DNA from 2 places in the Telluria sp. B2 genome. Region 1 is predicted to be linked to the other one. Evidence: riboswitches for the same ligand, from Rfam matches in the RefSeq annotation. Region 1 holds a riboswitch; the other holds the start of a gene.
The links. Region 1 has a riboswitch for cobalamin ahead of ACSUZJ_RS23865 (TonB-dependent receptor domain-containing protein). Riboswitches for the same ligand answer to the same signal wherever they lie in the genome.

Region 1 (7,675 bases):
GCGGGCCAGCTCATAATGCTTGTCCGCCGCATTGTTTACGCGCGCCAGCAAGGAAAAGTCCTCGTTGAGCTGCCAGGTCGCGTACAGGTTGAGCAGGCCGTAACCGCCGAGGCGGCGCAGGTTGGCCGCGTCGTCGTAGCGCTCGCCCGACACCAGCCATTCGGCGCCGGTCTCGAGCTGGCCCAGCTTGTACTCGGCGCCGAAGTTCGCATGCCTGGCGGCGCGGCGCGCCAGGCGCTTGCCGCTGCCCTTGTCCTGCGGGTCCTGCCAGTCCAGGCTGCCGCGCAGGCGCAGCGCGCCGATGCGCGCTGTGCTTGAGATGTTCACGCCTTCCAGCATGGCCGAGGCCACGTTGTAGGCGCAGCTGCCGGTGCGCCCGTCGCGCTGGTCGGGGCAGGGCGTGGCCGAGACGATCATGTCGCTCAGGCGGTTGCGGAACCAGGTGGCGTCCAGCTGCACGCCGCGGCTGTCGTAGCGCAGGCCCAGTTCGGCGTTGCGGCCGCGCTCGGGCTGGTTGGTCTCGACGCCGTACCCGGGGTAGTAGAGCTCGTTGAAGGTCGGCGCGCGGAAGCTCGAGCCGATGCTGGCGGTGGCGCGCAGGCCGTTGCCGAAGTCGTAGCCATAACCGGCGGCGCCGGTTGTTTTCGGGCCGTAGCTTGACCTGTCCTGGCGCGCGCTGATGTCGACCAGGTGGCGGTCGCGGCGCAGCGCGTAGGTGGCGGCATAGGAATTCGTGATGCGCTCGCGCCCCAGGGCCCGGGTGGCGCTGGATGTCACCTCTTCCTTGCGGTGGCCGTAGAGCAGCTGCAGGGTGTCGCTGCCCAGGCGGATCGTGTTTTGCCAGCTCAGTTCGTCCTGTTGGGTGTCGATCTGGCTGGCGCCGCTGGCGGCCGCGCTGGTGAAGCTGCCCAGCTTGTCCTGCGAGCGCGCCAGTTGCACGACGCTGCGCCAGTTCGAAGCAAGCTGGCCGGCGACGAAGACCGAGGCGGTGTTCAGGTCCTGCTCGTTGTGGGTGTCGTAGCTGCCGGCGCCGCTGTCGTACTGGGCGCGCAGGCGGCTGTGCAGGAACTGGGCGCCGGCCCCGATGCCGGGCGCGATGGCCAGCGCGATGCGGCCGTGGACGTTGCTGCGGCGGTAGCCGTCGTCGTCCGGGTTGTAGCCGAATGCGCCCGGCCTGGTGGCCGAGAAGCCATCCGACTCTTCATGCCCCGCGCCGAAGGCGTAGCTGAACGCGTGCTCGCCGCCGGTGGCGTCCGCGATGTGGGCGCTGGCCTGGCGCGTGGCCTCGCTGCCAAGGCCGAGCGAGGCGCCGCCGTTCAGGCCGGGCTCGCCCTTGCGCGTGAAGATCTGGACCACGCCGCCGATGGCGTCGGCGCCGTACAGGGTGCTCAAGGGACCGTAGACGACTTCGATGCGCTCGATGGCTTCCAGCGGGATCGCATTCCAGCTCGCCGTGCCGCTGGTGGACGAGCCGATGCGCACGCCGTCGAGCAGGACCACGACCTGGTTGCTGTTGGCGCCGCGCAGGAACACGCTGGTGCTGGCGCCGGCGCTGCCGTTGCGCGTGATCTCGATGCCGGGCTGGCGCTGCAGCACGTCGGCAACCGAGCCGGCGCCGGAGCGTGCGATCTCGTCGCTGTCGATGACGGTGGTCTGGGCGATGACGTCGGCGGCCCGCTGCGGCATGCGCGCGGCGGTGACGACGACGGTATCCATGGACGTGGAAGCGGGTGTGGAATCGGCGTGCGCGAAAGGCGCAGCCATGGCGAGCGCGAGCGACGAAGCGGCCGCTTGCCGTGAAACGTGAAAAGTCATGACGGTTCTTGGGTTGGACAACCAGCCCACGTCCCCGTAGGCCAGATTGAACAGAGCGATATCTGCGACATCGCTCCACCTTTTGGCCGGTATCCGGGCTGGCAAGTGAGGCCGTCCGACCTTCCCATGCAAATGCACAGTGGTCTGGGGAGACGGTTTGCCGCGTGAACGCGGCACTTGCTTACCGTTGCGGGGGCAGCACACGTTGGCCTCGAGGGGCTTCGTGTTTCCCGTTTAACTGCACCTGTGAACACAGGCGCGAGCACCAAAACGGCGCCATTATACGGTGACTTCAGCGGCGTCGTCAGCCGTGTTGTCAGTCTTTCAGCACAAGCATGTCGCCGTAGGGGATGTGGTGTGGCGTGCGCGCCGCTTCCAGCGCGGCGTCTTCCAGCGGCTGTTTTTTGTACAGGGCGCGCAGCAGGCGGATGGTGCCGGCATGGCAGATGACGAGGGCCTCGGGGTGGCCGGCGCCGCGCAGGTCGTCGAGGAAGGCGGCGACCCGGCGCGCGACATCGAGGACCGATTCGGCGCCGCCTGGGCGGTAATGCAGGAGGTCTTCGGCCCAGGCGTCGATGTCGAGACGCGGTATGGCGTCCCAGCTGCGCAGCTCCCAGGCGCCAAAGTCCATCTCGGCCAGGCGTGCATCGAAGCGCAGCTGAGGCGGATCCAGGGCGCGGGCCAGGGCGGCGCAGCGGGACAGCGGACTGGCATAAGTCGGCAGGGTGCGGGGCAGGCCGGCAGCGAGGAGCGCGTCGCGTACGCGCAGGAGCTCCTGCTGTGCCACCGCGACGTCGCTGCACCCATAGCAGAGATGCGCATCGATATCCGGCCTCGGATGGCGTACCAGCAGCAGACGCATGTTCATGCCAGTGCACTCTGGCCGAGGCTGGCTACGATGACGAGGTAGACCGCCACTTCCGCCAGCTGCTGGACGGCGCCCAGGCAATCCCCGGTGTAGCCTTGAAGGCGGGTCTGGAACTTGCGGGCCAGCCAGAGCGCGGACAGGGCGGCCGCGGCGACACAGGCGCACAGCGCCGCGGCACTGAGCTGGCCGCCTGCGACCAGCAGCGCGCCCGGCAGGAAGGCCGTGAGCGTGGCGATGGCGAATTCCGCCCCCGTCATCTGCTGGGCCATCGGCTTCGCCTTGCCTTCGGCACGCGCGTAGTCCATGCGCCAGATGAGGCTGGTGGCCGCCAGCCGGGAGAGCGGGTGGGCGAGGAACAGCGCGGCGATGGCGCTGCTTGGCGGCAGCATGGCCAGCGCCGTACACTTCGCGCCCAGCATGCAGACCATGCCGATCGCACCATAGGCGCCGATGCGCGAGTCTTTCATGATCTCGAGCACGCGCTCGCGCGTCATACCGCCGCCGAGGCCATCGCAGGTGTCGGCAAAGCCGTCCTCGTGAAAGGCGCCGGTGACGTAGATCGAGGCCGCGGTCGACAGCACCGCCGCAACCGGCGCGGGCAGCACCAGGGCTGCCAGCAGGTACACGGCTGCCGCCACCGCCGCCACCACGCAGCCGACCAGCGGGAAGTAGCGCGAGGCATGGTGCAGCCACTCGGGCTGGAAGCCGACCCAGCGCGGGATCGGCAGGCGCGTGAAGAATTGCAGCGCAATGAAGAACAGGCGCAATTGCTGCATCTTATTGGCCGCTGGTGCTGACCTGGGCGGAAGAGAAGGTCGCCATCTCCGCCAGGAAGTTCACTGCCGCGTGCAGCAGCGGCAGGGCGAGCGCGCTGCCGGTGCCTTCGCCCAGGCGCAGGTCGAGCTGCAGGAGCGGACGGGCGTCCAGGTGTTCCAGCATCAGGCGGTGGCCTTGTTCGTCCGAGCAGTGGGCGAACACGCAGTAGTCGAGGATCGCCGGCTGCAGGCGCGCGGCAAGCAGCAAGGCGCTGGTCACGATGAAGCCGTCGATCAGCAGGACCTTGCGCAGCGCGGCCGCCTGCAGCATGGCGCCGGCCATCATCGCGATCTCGAAGCCGCCGAAGGTGGCCAATACAGCCAGCGGATCGTCGATACCCGCGTGTTTCGCTACCGCCGCTTCGAGCACGGCCTGCTTGTGACGCATGCCCTCGGGCGACAGGCCGGTGCCGGCACCGACGCACTCGGCCACGGGGATTCCCGCCAGCTTGTGCATCAGGGCCGCCGCCGCGGTGGTGTTGCCGATGCCCATTTCGCCGAAACCGACGACATTGCCCGGCAGGTCACGCGCCAGGGCCATGCCGCGTTCCATGGCGAGCGCGCATTCTTCCGTGCTCATCGCCGCCTCGACTGCAAAGTTACGGGTGCCGAAAGCCACCTTGCGATCGACGAGACCCGCGCGTTCGCCGAACTCATGGTTGACGCCCGCATCGATGACCTGGATCGCGCAGTTGTTCTGGCGCGCGAAGACATTGATCGCCGCCCCGCCGGCCAGGAAGTTCTCGACCATCTGCCAGGTCACTTCCTGCGGGTAGGCCGACACGCCTTCCGCGACGATGCCGTGGTCTGCCGCGAACACCAATATGGCAGGGCGGTCGATGCGCGGCGCGGCGCTGGCCTGGATCAGGCCGATCTGCCGTGCCAACCCTTCCAGGCGGCCCAGGCTGCCGAGTGGTTTCGTCTTGTTGTCGATCGCGGCCGCGAGGGCGGCGGCCAGTTCGTCGTTGCGGATGGGAGCCAGGTCTGGAAGGCGCATCGTTGTTGTTCTATAAAGTAGAGGCGGCGGCAACGATAGCACACGAAGAGACCCTTGCAACCCGCTCGCCGCTTTGCTATAGTCCTGTTCCCGCTGAAAACGGCAACGAAATCAAGTAGTTGAAGGAACAGGGGGAGCCGCGATACAACGCGGTGTTGTAAAAAAGAAGTTGACGAGCATCGCGAAACACTGCATAATCTCACTTCTCTGCTGCTGACGAACAAAACGATTCGCAAGTGCAGCAAGGTAGTACAGAACAACGGTTCTTTAACAATTAACAGTCGATAAGTGTGGGCGTTTGATGAAGGTGCCAGCTGACTTGTTCAGCTGATTACTTAAATTATCAAATGTTCGCACAAAGTATTAACGTTGTCTCAGCAATGAGATGACGGTCAGTATTTTGAGTGAGCGACTCCTGAGAAATCAGGATGACTCGAAAGAGTCAACAAACAGAGATTGAACTGAAGAGTTTGATCCTGGCTCAGATTGAACGCTGGCGGCATGCTTTACACATGCAAGTCGAACGGCAGCACGGGCTTCGGTCTGGTGGCGAGTGGCGAACGGGTGAGTAATACATCGGAACGTACCCAGAAGTGGGGGATAACGTAGCGAAAGTTACGCTAATACCGCATACGTTCTACGGAAGAAAGTGGGGGATCGCAAGACCTCATGCTTTTGGAGCGGCCGATGTCTGATTAGCTAGTTGGTGAGGTAAAGGCTCACCAAGGCGACGATCAGTAGCTGGTCTGAGAGGACGACCAGCCACACTGGAACTGAGACACGGTCCAGACTCCTACGGGAGGCAGCAGTGGGGAATTTTGGACAATGGGCGCAAGCCTGATCCAGCAATGCCGCGTGAGTGAAGAAGGCCTTCGGGTTGTAAAGCTCTTTTGTCAGGGAAGAAACGGTAGGAGCTAATATCTCTTGCTAATGACGGTACCTGAAGAATAAGCACCGGCTAACTACGTGCCAGCAGCCGCGGTAATACGTAGGGTGCAAGCGTTAATCGGAATTACTGGGCGTAAAGCGTGCGCAGGCGGTTTTGTAAGTCTGACGTGAAATCCCCGGGCTCAACCTGGGAATTGCGTTGGAGACTGCAAGGCTGGAGTCTGGCAGAGGGGGGTAGAATTCCACGTGTAGCAGTGAAATGCGTAGAGATGTGGAGGAACACCGATGGCGAAGGCAGCCCCCTGGGTCAAGACTGACGCTCATGCACGAAAGCGTGGGGAGCAAACAGGATTAGATACCCTGGTAGTCCACGCCCTAAACGATGTCTACTAGTTGTCGGGTTTTAATTAACTTGGTAACGCAGCTAACGCGTGAAGTAGACCGCCTGGGGAGTACGGTCGCAAGATTAAAACTCAAAGGAATTGACGGGGACCCGCACAAGCGGTGGATGATGTGGATTAATTCGATGCAACGCGAAAAACCTTACCTACCCTTGACATGTCAGGAATCCTCGAGAGATCGGGGAGTGCCCGAAAGGGAACCTGAACACAGGTGCTGCATGGCTGTCGTCAGCTCGTGTCGTGAGATGTTGGGTTAAGTCCCGCAACGAGCGCAACCCTTGTCATTAGTTGCTACGCAAGAGCACTCTAATGAGACTGCCGGTGACAAACCGGAGGAAGGTGGGGATGACGTCAAGTCCTCATGGCCCTTATGGGTAGGGCTTCACACGTCATACAATGGTACATACAGAGGGCCGCCAACCCGCGAGGGGGAGCTAATCCCAGAAAGTGTATCGTAGTCCGGATCGCAGTCTGCAACTCGACTGCGTGAAGTTGGAATCGCTAGTAATCGCGGATCAGCATGCCGCGGTGAATACGTTCCCGGGTCTTGTACACACCGCCCGTCACACCATGGGAGCGGGTTTTACCAGAAGTAGGTAGCTTAACCGCAAGGAGGGCGCTTACCACGGTAGGATTCGTGACTGGGGTGAAGTCGTAACAAGGTAGCCGTATCGGAAGGTGCGGCTGGATCACCTCCTTTCTAGAGTAGCACCGGAGCTAACGCTCGGCATCAAGCGCCTACGCTTATCGACTGTTGATCAGAACTATATTTAGCTGAAGCGAAAGCTTGAGCTAAGTGTAGTTTGCGTTCTTTAACAATCTGGAAGAAGTAAAGTTTTTTTAAGCGTGTAAGCGAATCAGGAATGATGAGTGAGCACACTTAGGGTAGTAATCAAAGTATCAACAAACATGCAATAACGCTGTACTCTTGATCCTGTAGCGTTCCCTGTTGTCAGCAGGGGCTAACGTTATAGGGACAAGCGAATAAGTGCACATGGTGGATGCCTTGGCGATTACAGGCGATGAAGGACGTAGTAGCTTGCGATAAGCTGCGGGGAGTGAGCAAACACACTTTGATCCGCAGATTTCCGAATGGGGAAACCCGGCCCTTTGGGTCATTGCATGCTGAATACATAGGCATGCAAAGCGAACGCGGCGAACTGAAACATCTAAGTAGCTGCAGGAAAAGAAATCAACCGAGATTCCCAAAGTAGTGGCGAGCGAAATGGGAAGAGCCTGTACGTGATAGTCGATCGGATAGTGGAACAGATTGGAAACTCTGGCCATAGCGGGTGATAGCCCCGTACACGAAATCCGGACGGTGGTACTAAGCGTACGACAAGTAGGGCGGGACACGAGAAATCCTGTCTGAACATGGGGGGACCATCCTCCAAGGCTAAATACTCGTAATCGACCGATAGTGAACCAGTACCGTGAGGGAAAGGCGAAAAGAACCCCGGGAGGGGAGTGAAATAGATCCTGAAACCGTGTGCATACAAACAGTCGGAGCGGACTTGATCCGTGACGGCGTACCTTTTGTATAATGGGTCAGCGACTTACATTCAGTGGCGAGGTTAACCGAATAGGGGAGCCGTAGAGAAATCGAGTCCGAACAGGGCGACAGTCGCTGGGTGTAGACCCGAAACCAGGTGATCTACCCATGGCCAGGATGAAGGTGCGGTAACACGCCCTGGAGGTCCGAACCCACTAATGTTGAAAAATTAGGGGATGAGCTGTGGGTAGGGGTGAAAGGCTAAACAAACCTGGAAATAGCTGGTTCTCTCCGAAAACTATTTAGGTAGTGCCTCAAGTATCACCATCGGGGGTAGAGCACTGTTATGGCTAGGGGGTCATTGCGACTTACCAAACCATTGCAAACTCCGAATACCGA
Region 2 (7,675 bases), 1.2 Mb from region 1:
TCGCCGATGTGATCACAATTCGCCACGGCGGGAATTGTGCAATGGTGGGCACTGGGCGCCCACCCTACGGTTCGACGGCCAGGCCGCGAAGCCTTACTTGCGCTCGGGCTTGACGTGGGTGAAGCCGTACCACAGGTGTTCCCACCAGTGGTCGCGCGATTTCACGGTGTAGAGGCAGGCCTTGTCGACGCCGCCCTTGAACACCGGGTCCGGACATTTGTTGCTGATCAGCGCGTAACGCTGGTTCTCCGCATTGACGAGCGCAATGCAGAGCCAGATCACGAGGCCGGCCAGGATAACGACAAGAGACCAGGCAATGTGGTTCACATTGCTGGTCTCGAACAGGTCCTCTTCCCGCGGGCGCGAGCCCTCGTACATCTCGAGGACCTTGCGTTCCGTATCACTCATTTCGACTTGGCTGCCTTTGCAACAAGCGCGTCCATGACCTGGAAGCTCGCCTGCAGGATCTGGTTACGGTCGTTGATCTTCAGCTTCTCCGCCACCTGGCCCGGCGAGGTCTGGTATTTGCCGTCGATGATGATCGTCGGCGTACCGCTCACCTGGTAGGTGTTGGTGACCTGCGGCAGGCGGCGCAGCTTGGTCATGACGCTGAACGAGTTCCAGGTTTCGAGGAACTTGGCGCGGTCGATGCCGTTCTTCGAGACCCAGTCGATGATCTGCTCGTCCTTCATCAGGCGCACACGCTGCACGTGCACGGCATGGAAGATCTTGCTGTGCATTTCGTTGAGCTTGCCCATCGCCTCGAGCGTCAGGTACAGGTGCGCTTCCGGATCGTTCGGACCCTGGAAAGGCAGGTGCACGCGGCGCAGGACGATGTTGTCACCCTGCTTTTTGACCCATTCGTTCAGGCCAGGTTCCAGCGAGAAGCAGGCCGGGCAGTGATAGGCGAAGAATTCGATGACTTCGACTTTCTTGCCGGTGGTCTGGACCGGTTGCGGCGCCGCCAGCGTCACGTACTCGACGCCGTTCTGCGGATTGGTGGGCGAAGCGAAAGCGGTGCTGGCGACCAGGCTGGCGGCGATCAGGGCTAAACGCAGGGAGCGGCGCATAAATATCCTTCTTGTCTGGAGTTGAAGAAAACGACCGCGAGATTACCACTTTTTTGCGCGGCCCTCCGGGAAAGCCGCGCTTTTTTGCATTTGCTTACCGCTGTAACGCGCCTTGTAACGACACTTGGCGGACACGCAGACGACACTCAGCGGCGCCGTGCGCGCGCCTCTTCCAGGCGCTGGCACAGCGCGGCGGCCCCATCGACGATGCGCGGGCCCGGCCGGGTGAGCAGTTCCTCGTCCAGCGTGAACAGGTTGTGGCGGCGCACCGCCGTCATGCCACGGTAGGGCTGCCAGATCGACAGGCCACGGTCCTGCGGCGTGTACAGCTTGCCGCCGACGATGGCTTCCGGGTCCGCCTGCACCACGGCCTCGACGCTGACCTGGGGCGCGATCGTCTTCAGGCCGGCAAAGATGTTCGTCCCGCCGCACAGGCGGATCGCGTCGCTGGCGATCTGCTCGCCGTTGAGGGTGTAGAGCGGGTTGTCCCAGGCTTGGTAGAACACGGTCACGGGCGGGCGCTGGCCGTAGCGCGCGCGCAGCGCGGCCAGTTTCGCCCGGTACTGGGCGGCGGCGGCCTGTGCGGCCTGCTCGGTGCCGAGCAACTGGCCGAAACGCAGCAAACTGGTCGCCACCTCGTCGAGCTTGCGCGGCTCGCTGTGGAAGACCGGCAAGCCCAGGCTTTGCAGCTGGGCGATCTGGCGCGCCGTGTTCCCGCTCTGCCAGACGATCAGGAGGTCCGGCTTCATCGCGATTACGCGCTCGAGGTCGATCTGGCTGTTCGAGCCGATCAGCGGGATGCTGCGCGCCGCCGCCGGGTAGTCGCTGTAGTTCATGGCGCCGACGATGCGCGCGCCGCCGCCGGCTGCGAACAGCAGCTCGGTCACGTGCGGCGCCATCGAGATCACGCGCTGGGCCGGGCGCGCCAGCGTGACGCGGCGGCCGGCGTCGTCGACCACGGTGATGGCCGCCCCGGCGGCGCAGGTCGACAACAGCAGCAGTGCGGGAAGCAGGAGACGAAGAAGCGCTCTCATGGGGTTCTCCGGACAGGAACGAGGGTCGCGCCATGGCGCGGCGCGTCGGGCAGGAAGACGGTGCGGCTGCCGTGGGCGATGGCTGCGATCGGGTGGCCCAGGCAGGCGCTGAGCAGGTCGGGGCGCATCACCTCGGCCGTCGTCCCGGCATGCCAGCTACCGTCGCCGTTCAGGAGCAGCGCATGGGTGGCGCCGCTCCAGGCCAGGTTCAGGTCGTGGCCGACGCTCACCACCGTCCTGCCCTCCTCGCGGCACAGGCGCGCCATCAGTTCGGTCACCGCGACCTGGTGCGCCAGGTCGAGGGCATTGGCCGGTTCGTCCAGCAGCAGCAGCGGCGTGTCCTGGGCCAGCAGCGCGGCGATCGCCACCCGCTGGCGCTCGCCGCCCGACAGGGTACGCACGTCGCGCTGGGCCAGGTGCAGCACGTCGAGCGTGCGCAGCGCGCTTTCGGCGGCGGCATGGTCGTCGCTGCCTTCCCAGTAGCGGTCGGCGTGGTAGGGGTGGCGCGCCATCAGCACGGTCTCGATGACGCGGTAGGCAAAGGCGTCGCCGCGCGACTGCGCGAGGTAGGCCCGCTGGCGCGCCAGGGCCGGCAGGGTCCAGGCGGCCAGGGGCTTGCCGTCCAGGACGACGCTGCCCGCGTCCGGCGTGCGCAGCCCGGCCACGGTGCGCAGCAGCGTGCTCTTGCCGGCGCCGTTCGGGCCGATCACGCACCAGCTCTCGCCGGCGCCGACGCGCCAGTTCAGGCCTTCCAGGAGGACGCGGGCGTCCGCGCGCAGGGTCAGGTCGTGGGTGGAAATCATCGGCGGCGCAGGTGCAGTTGGTGAAGCTGGAACAGGAAGACGGGCACGCCGATCAGCGAGGTCAGCACGCCGACCGGCAGCTGCTGCGGCGCCAGTACGGTGCGCGCCAGCGTATCGGCCAGCACGAGGAAGCTGCCGCCCACGAGGGTGGCAGCGGGTAACAATATCCGATGGTCCGGGCCGAAGGCATAGCGGCAGGCGTGCGGCACGACCAGCCCGACGAAGCCGATGCTGCCGCCGGTGGTGACGGCGCAGGCGGTCAGCAGCCCCGAACAGAGGAAGAGGAAGCGGCGCTCGAAGGCGACATCGACGCCCAGCGCCACGGCGGCGTCGGCATGCAGGGCCATGACGTTCAGGGCGCGGGCGCGGCGCATGGCCAGCAGCAGGGCCGCTGCCAGCACCAGCCAGGGCAGCAGGCGCCAGCCGGCGCCGGCCAGGTCGCCGATCATCCAGAACACCATGCCGCGCAGGCGCGACTCGGGCGCCACCGACAGCATCAGGGTGACCAGCGCCATGCAGGCCGAGGCCAGCACCACGCCGGTGAGCAGCAGCACGCCGGACTCGCCGGTGCGCACCGCCGCCCGCCCTCCTCCCAGGTCGCGCCGCGCCAGCAGGTAGAGCAGCAGCGAGATCCCGACCGCACCGCCGAAGGCGCCGAGGTCGACCGCCCACAAGGCCGCGCCGAACAGCAGCGCAGCCAGGGCCCCGACCGCGGCGCCGGCCGACACGCCCAGCACGTAGGGGTCGGCCAGTGGATTGCGTACCAGGGCCTGCATCATGACGCCGGCCAGCGCCAGCGCGGCGCCGGTGGCGAAGGCGCTGCTGGCGCGGCCCAGGCGCAGGTCGAGCAGGGTTGCCGCCATGCCCTCGGGCGCGCCGGCCAGCAGGCTGGCCAGCGCCCGCGGCAGTTCGGCCGGCGGCACGGCGACCGAGCCCGCCAGGCCCGCCCCGGCAAGCGCGAGCAGCGCGAGCCCGGCCAGCAAGACCAGAGTCGCACGTTGACGCGAGGGCGAGGCGGCGGGCAAGGCGTTCACGGCATCAGAAGTCGTAGCGTGCCGAAAGCTTCAGCTGGCGGCCGTCGCTCGGGTAGATGCCGCCGCGGCAGGCGAAGGCGTTGCTGAAGTACTGGCGGTCGGCCAGGTTCAGGCCGGCGACCGCGAATTCCCAGTTGCCCACCTTGCGCGCATAGCGTGCGTCGACCGTGGTATACGACGGGATGCGCGCACCGCAGGTGTTGGAGAAGTCGCTGCCGTAGCGCTGGCTCGACACGTACTGCACGCCGATGTCGGCGCTCTGGCCGTTCGACGGTATCCACGCCAGGCGCGCGGTGACGACGTTCTTCGGCACCAGCACCATCTCGCGGCCGGCGTTCGGGCCGTCCGTGAATTCGGCCTGCACATGCTGCCACTGGCCGGTGACGCGCCAGTCGCGCGCGAATTCCAGCTGGCCTTCGACTTCCACGCCCTGGCGGCGGGTCGGATCCAGGTTGGTGTTGGCGCCGTAGCCGCCGAACAGGGTCGGATCGTAGAAGATCTCGTTCTTCAGGCGGTGGCGGAACACGCGCGCGGCGATGCGGCGTTCCTCGCTGCCGGCGCTCACGCCCAGCTCGAGGTCGGTTGACGTCTGCACGTCGAGCAGCGCGCTGGACGAGCGGTAGCCGTTGTCGTCGGCGTTCGGGATGCGGTAGCTCTGCCCTGCCTTGGCGTGCACGGTGATGCCCGCCACCGGGTCGACGCTGCCCTCGACGCTCCAGCCGTTCTGCGACTGCTCGCCGGCCGGCACGCCCAGGCTGGTATTGCCCTCGTCCTTCTCGAAGCGCTCATGGCGCGCGCCCAGGGCCAGGCGGGCGTTGTAGGCGCCGGCAAAGCGCATCTCGTCGCGCAGGTAGAGCGCCTTCGAATCCTGGCTGGCATCGGAACCGAAACTGGTGCTGCGCTCCCAGCGGATCAGGTCGACGCCGGCCACGACTTCGTTGAGCATGCCGTCCCAGCGCGCGATCTGGCGCAGGCGCGGCGAGAACTGGGTCTGGCGCGCGCGGTAGGTCGCCTCGGACAGGAAGCCGCCGAAGTCGTAGGCCGAGGTCACTTCGCGCTCGCGGTGCGACAGCTCGGCCGCCAGTTCGACGCTGCCGATGCGGTGCTCGGCCGACAGGGCGACACGGTCGCTGGCCAGGGTGCCGAAGTCGTCCGGCTTGAAGGTCTGGCGCGGATTGGCTTCGAACTGCTCCAGGCTCAGCGCGCCCGGGAAGCGCATGTCCTGGCGCGCGCTTTCCACGCGCAGGCCCAGGCGGCTGCCGTCGGCCGCCCATTGGACGCCGCCGCTGATGGTCTTCTGGCGGAATTCGTTGTTCTCGCGGTAGTTGTCGGTGCCCTGCTTGGCGGCGGCCAGGTCGAAGGACAGCGGGCCCTCGCCGTGGCGCACCGAAGCGCGCGCGTCGTACTGGTCGAAGCGTCCGCCTTCCAGGCTCAGCGAGCCGTGGTAGCCGGCTTGCGCGCCGCGCTTGGTGATGATGTTGATGACGCCGCCGGTCGCGCCTTCGCCGTACAGCACGCTGCTGCCGCCGCGCGTGATCTCGATGCGCTCGACGGTGTCGACCGGGATCGAGGACAGCACGGCGCCGGCCTGTTCGTTCTCGTTCATGCGCACGCCGTCGACCAGGATCACCAGGTTCTGGCTGCTGTTCGAACCGAAGCCGCGCAGGTCGAGCGCGAAGTCGGGCGAACCGTCCAGGCTCTGGCGGCCGTAGACGCCGCCGACCTTGCGGATCGCGGCGTTCACGTCGGTGGCGCCGGCGCGGCGGATGTCGTCCGCCGTGATCACGGTGGCGCCGATCGGCGCCAGGGCCGCGTCGCTGGCGAAGCGCGCGCCGGTGACGTGGACGGTGGTCATGGCCTGCTCGGCGCTGGCGGCGCCGGCGAACAGGGAAAGGGAAACGGCACAGGCAAGCGCGAGCGGCTTGAACGCCGGCGCGCTGTTCGGGACAGCAAAAGTCATGTTGTGATTCTTTTGAAAAGTGTGCATCCGGTCTGCGTCCCCGCAAGCCGGATTCAACGAACGTTCCTCTGGGACGTCCACCTGTCCTGGCCGGTATCCGGGCTCGCAAGTCGGACCGCCTCACCTTCCTATGCATGGGCACAGTGGCATATCGAAGCGGCCTGTCGCCGGGGCGACGCTTGTTCACCGTTGCGGGGGCAGCACACCTTTGCCGTGCGCCGGAGGCGCAGCAAGCATCGTGTTTCCCGTTTAACTGCGCACGCAGATCGCGCGCGGGCACCAGAACAGGGAGGATTATATAACGGGCAAGGGCTGGGGTCATCCCGGGTGGTGGCCGCCAGGCCGCGTGGATGCGTGCAGTGAGACCGCGGCGAAGCTACCAGCCACGCCCGCATGCCGGATCGGCTACCATCGATCCCGTCGCCAACATGAAGGAGCCGCCATGTCCACCCGCCTGCCCACCTATTTCGTCTCCCACGGCGGCGGCCCCTGGCCCTGGCTGAAGCAGGAATACGGCCCGGCCTACGACAGGCTGGAAGCCTCGCTGGTCGACATCCCGCGCCAGCTCGGCGCGCGTCCGAAGGCGGTGCTGGTGGTGACCAGCCACTGGGAAGCGCCGCGTTTCATGGTCTCGTCCTCGGCGGCGCCGGGCATGATCTACGACTATGGCGGCTTTCCGCCCCACACCTACCAGGTGCGCTACCCCGCCCCGGGCGATCCGCACCTGGCCGCGCGCGTGGCGGCACTCCTGGAGGCGGCGGGCCACCCGGCCGGGCTGGACGCCGAACGCGGCTTCGACCACGGCACCTTCTCGATGCTGTACCCGGTCTATCCGGCGGCCGACATGCCGGTGGTGCAGTTGTCGCTGCGGCGCGACCTCGATCCGCTCGCCCACGTCGAGGCCGGGCGTGCGCTGGCGCCCCTGCGCGAGGAAGGCGTCCTGATCATCGGCAGCGGACTGTCCTTCCACAACCTGCGCCAGTTCGGGCCGGCCGGGCGGGAAGCCTCGCACGCCTTCGATGGCTGGCTGAACCGGACCTTGCTGGCGCTGGATCCGGCCGCGCGCACCGCCGCCCTGCTGCGCTGGAACGAGGCGCCCGCAAGCAGGGCCGCGCATCCGCGCGAGGAGCACCTGATTCCGCTGATGGTGGCGCTGGGGGCGGCCGAGCAGGAGGTGGCGGCCAACGTGTATCACGAGGATGCGTTCTTTGGCAGCCTGGCGGTGTCGAGTTTCAGGTTTGGGGAGGCGGCTTGACGAGCGAGCCGTTGGCTGATCCTGTGGATGCCGGGGTGGTATGCGGTGTGTGCGGCTAAGACACGGGCAGCGGACCGCTCAAGCTTTCGCGTGGGCACGGAGTGCCCCCCTACGGTTCAGGCCGCTGCCTTGCGATAGCGTCGGCGGATCAAGTGCCGCGCTTGCCGCGTGCGGCTTCTTCGGCCTTGGCGGCGGCCTTTTCGGCGGCGATGCGGGCCTTCTCGGCCATCTCGACTTCATGCGCGGCGATGCGTACGGCGCGGGTTTCCGGGGTTTCCAGGCTGATGCGGCCCAGGGCGCCGGTGCGGTAGTCGTGCAGCAGCACGTGGGCCGCCTTCTCGATGTCGTACTCGCCGCCGCGCACGCGGAAGCCCCGGCGCGAGGCGACGTTCTCGACCACCGCGATGCCGTCCATTCCCTCGGTCTTGAAGCCGTAGCGGGCAGTGAGCAGGTGCGGGTAGCGCTCGAGCAGCAGGTCGCCCAGGAAGAAGGCAACCTCTTCCTCGATCAGGGCGTTGG

Region 2: another riboswitch for cobalamin. It lies ahead of ACSUZJ_RS18755 (TonB-dependent receptor family protein); the one in region 1 lies ahead of ACSUZJ_RS23865 (TonB-dependent receptor domain-containing protein).

Annotation. Positions count from the first base shown of each region.
Region 1 covers NZ_CP196525.1:5,409,294-5,416,968, reverse strand. The annotation lists gene ACSUZJ_RS23865 (TonB-dependent receptor domain-containing protein) at 1-1,815, opposite strand, end outside; cobalamin riboswitch at 1,883-2,100, opposite strand; gene ACSUZJ_RS23860 (histidine phosphatase family protein) at 2,132-2,683, opposite strand; gene ACSUZJ_RS23855 (adenosylcobinamide-GDP ribazoletransferase) at 2,680-3,459, opposite strand; gene cobT (nicotinate-nucleotide--dimethylbenzimidazole phosphoribosyltransferase) at 3,461-4,495, opposite strand; rRNA gene ACSUZJ_RS23845 (16S ribosomal RNA) at 4,954-6,484, shown strand; rRNA gene ACSUZJ_RS23840 (23S ribosomal RNA) at 6,759-7,675, shown strand, end outside.
Region 2 covers NZ_CP196525.1:4,228,831-4,236,505, forward strand. The annotation lists gene ACSUZJ_RS18730 (hypothetical protein) at 94-408, opposite strand; gene ACSUZJ_RS18735 (thiol:disulfide interchange protein DsbA/DsbL) at 405-1,070, opposite strand; gene ACSUZJ_RS18740 (cobalamin-binding protein) at 1,217-2,104, opposite strand; gene ACSUZJ_RS18745 (ABC transporter ATP-binding protein) at 2,101-2,907, opposite strand; gene ACSUZJ_RS18750 (FecCD family ABC transporter permease) at 2,904-3,941, opposite strand; gene ACSUZJ_RS18755 (TonB-dependent receptor family protein) at 3,946-5,901, opposite strand; cobalamin riboswitch at 5,973-6,200, opposite strand; gene ACSUZJ_RS18760 (DODA-type extradiol aromatic ring-opening family dioxygenase) at 6,344-7,156, shown strand; gene ylqF (ribosome biogenesis GTPase YlqF) at 7,305-7,675, opposite strand, start outside.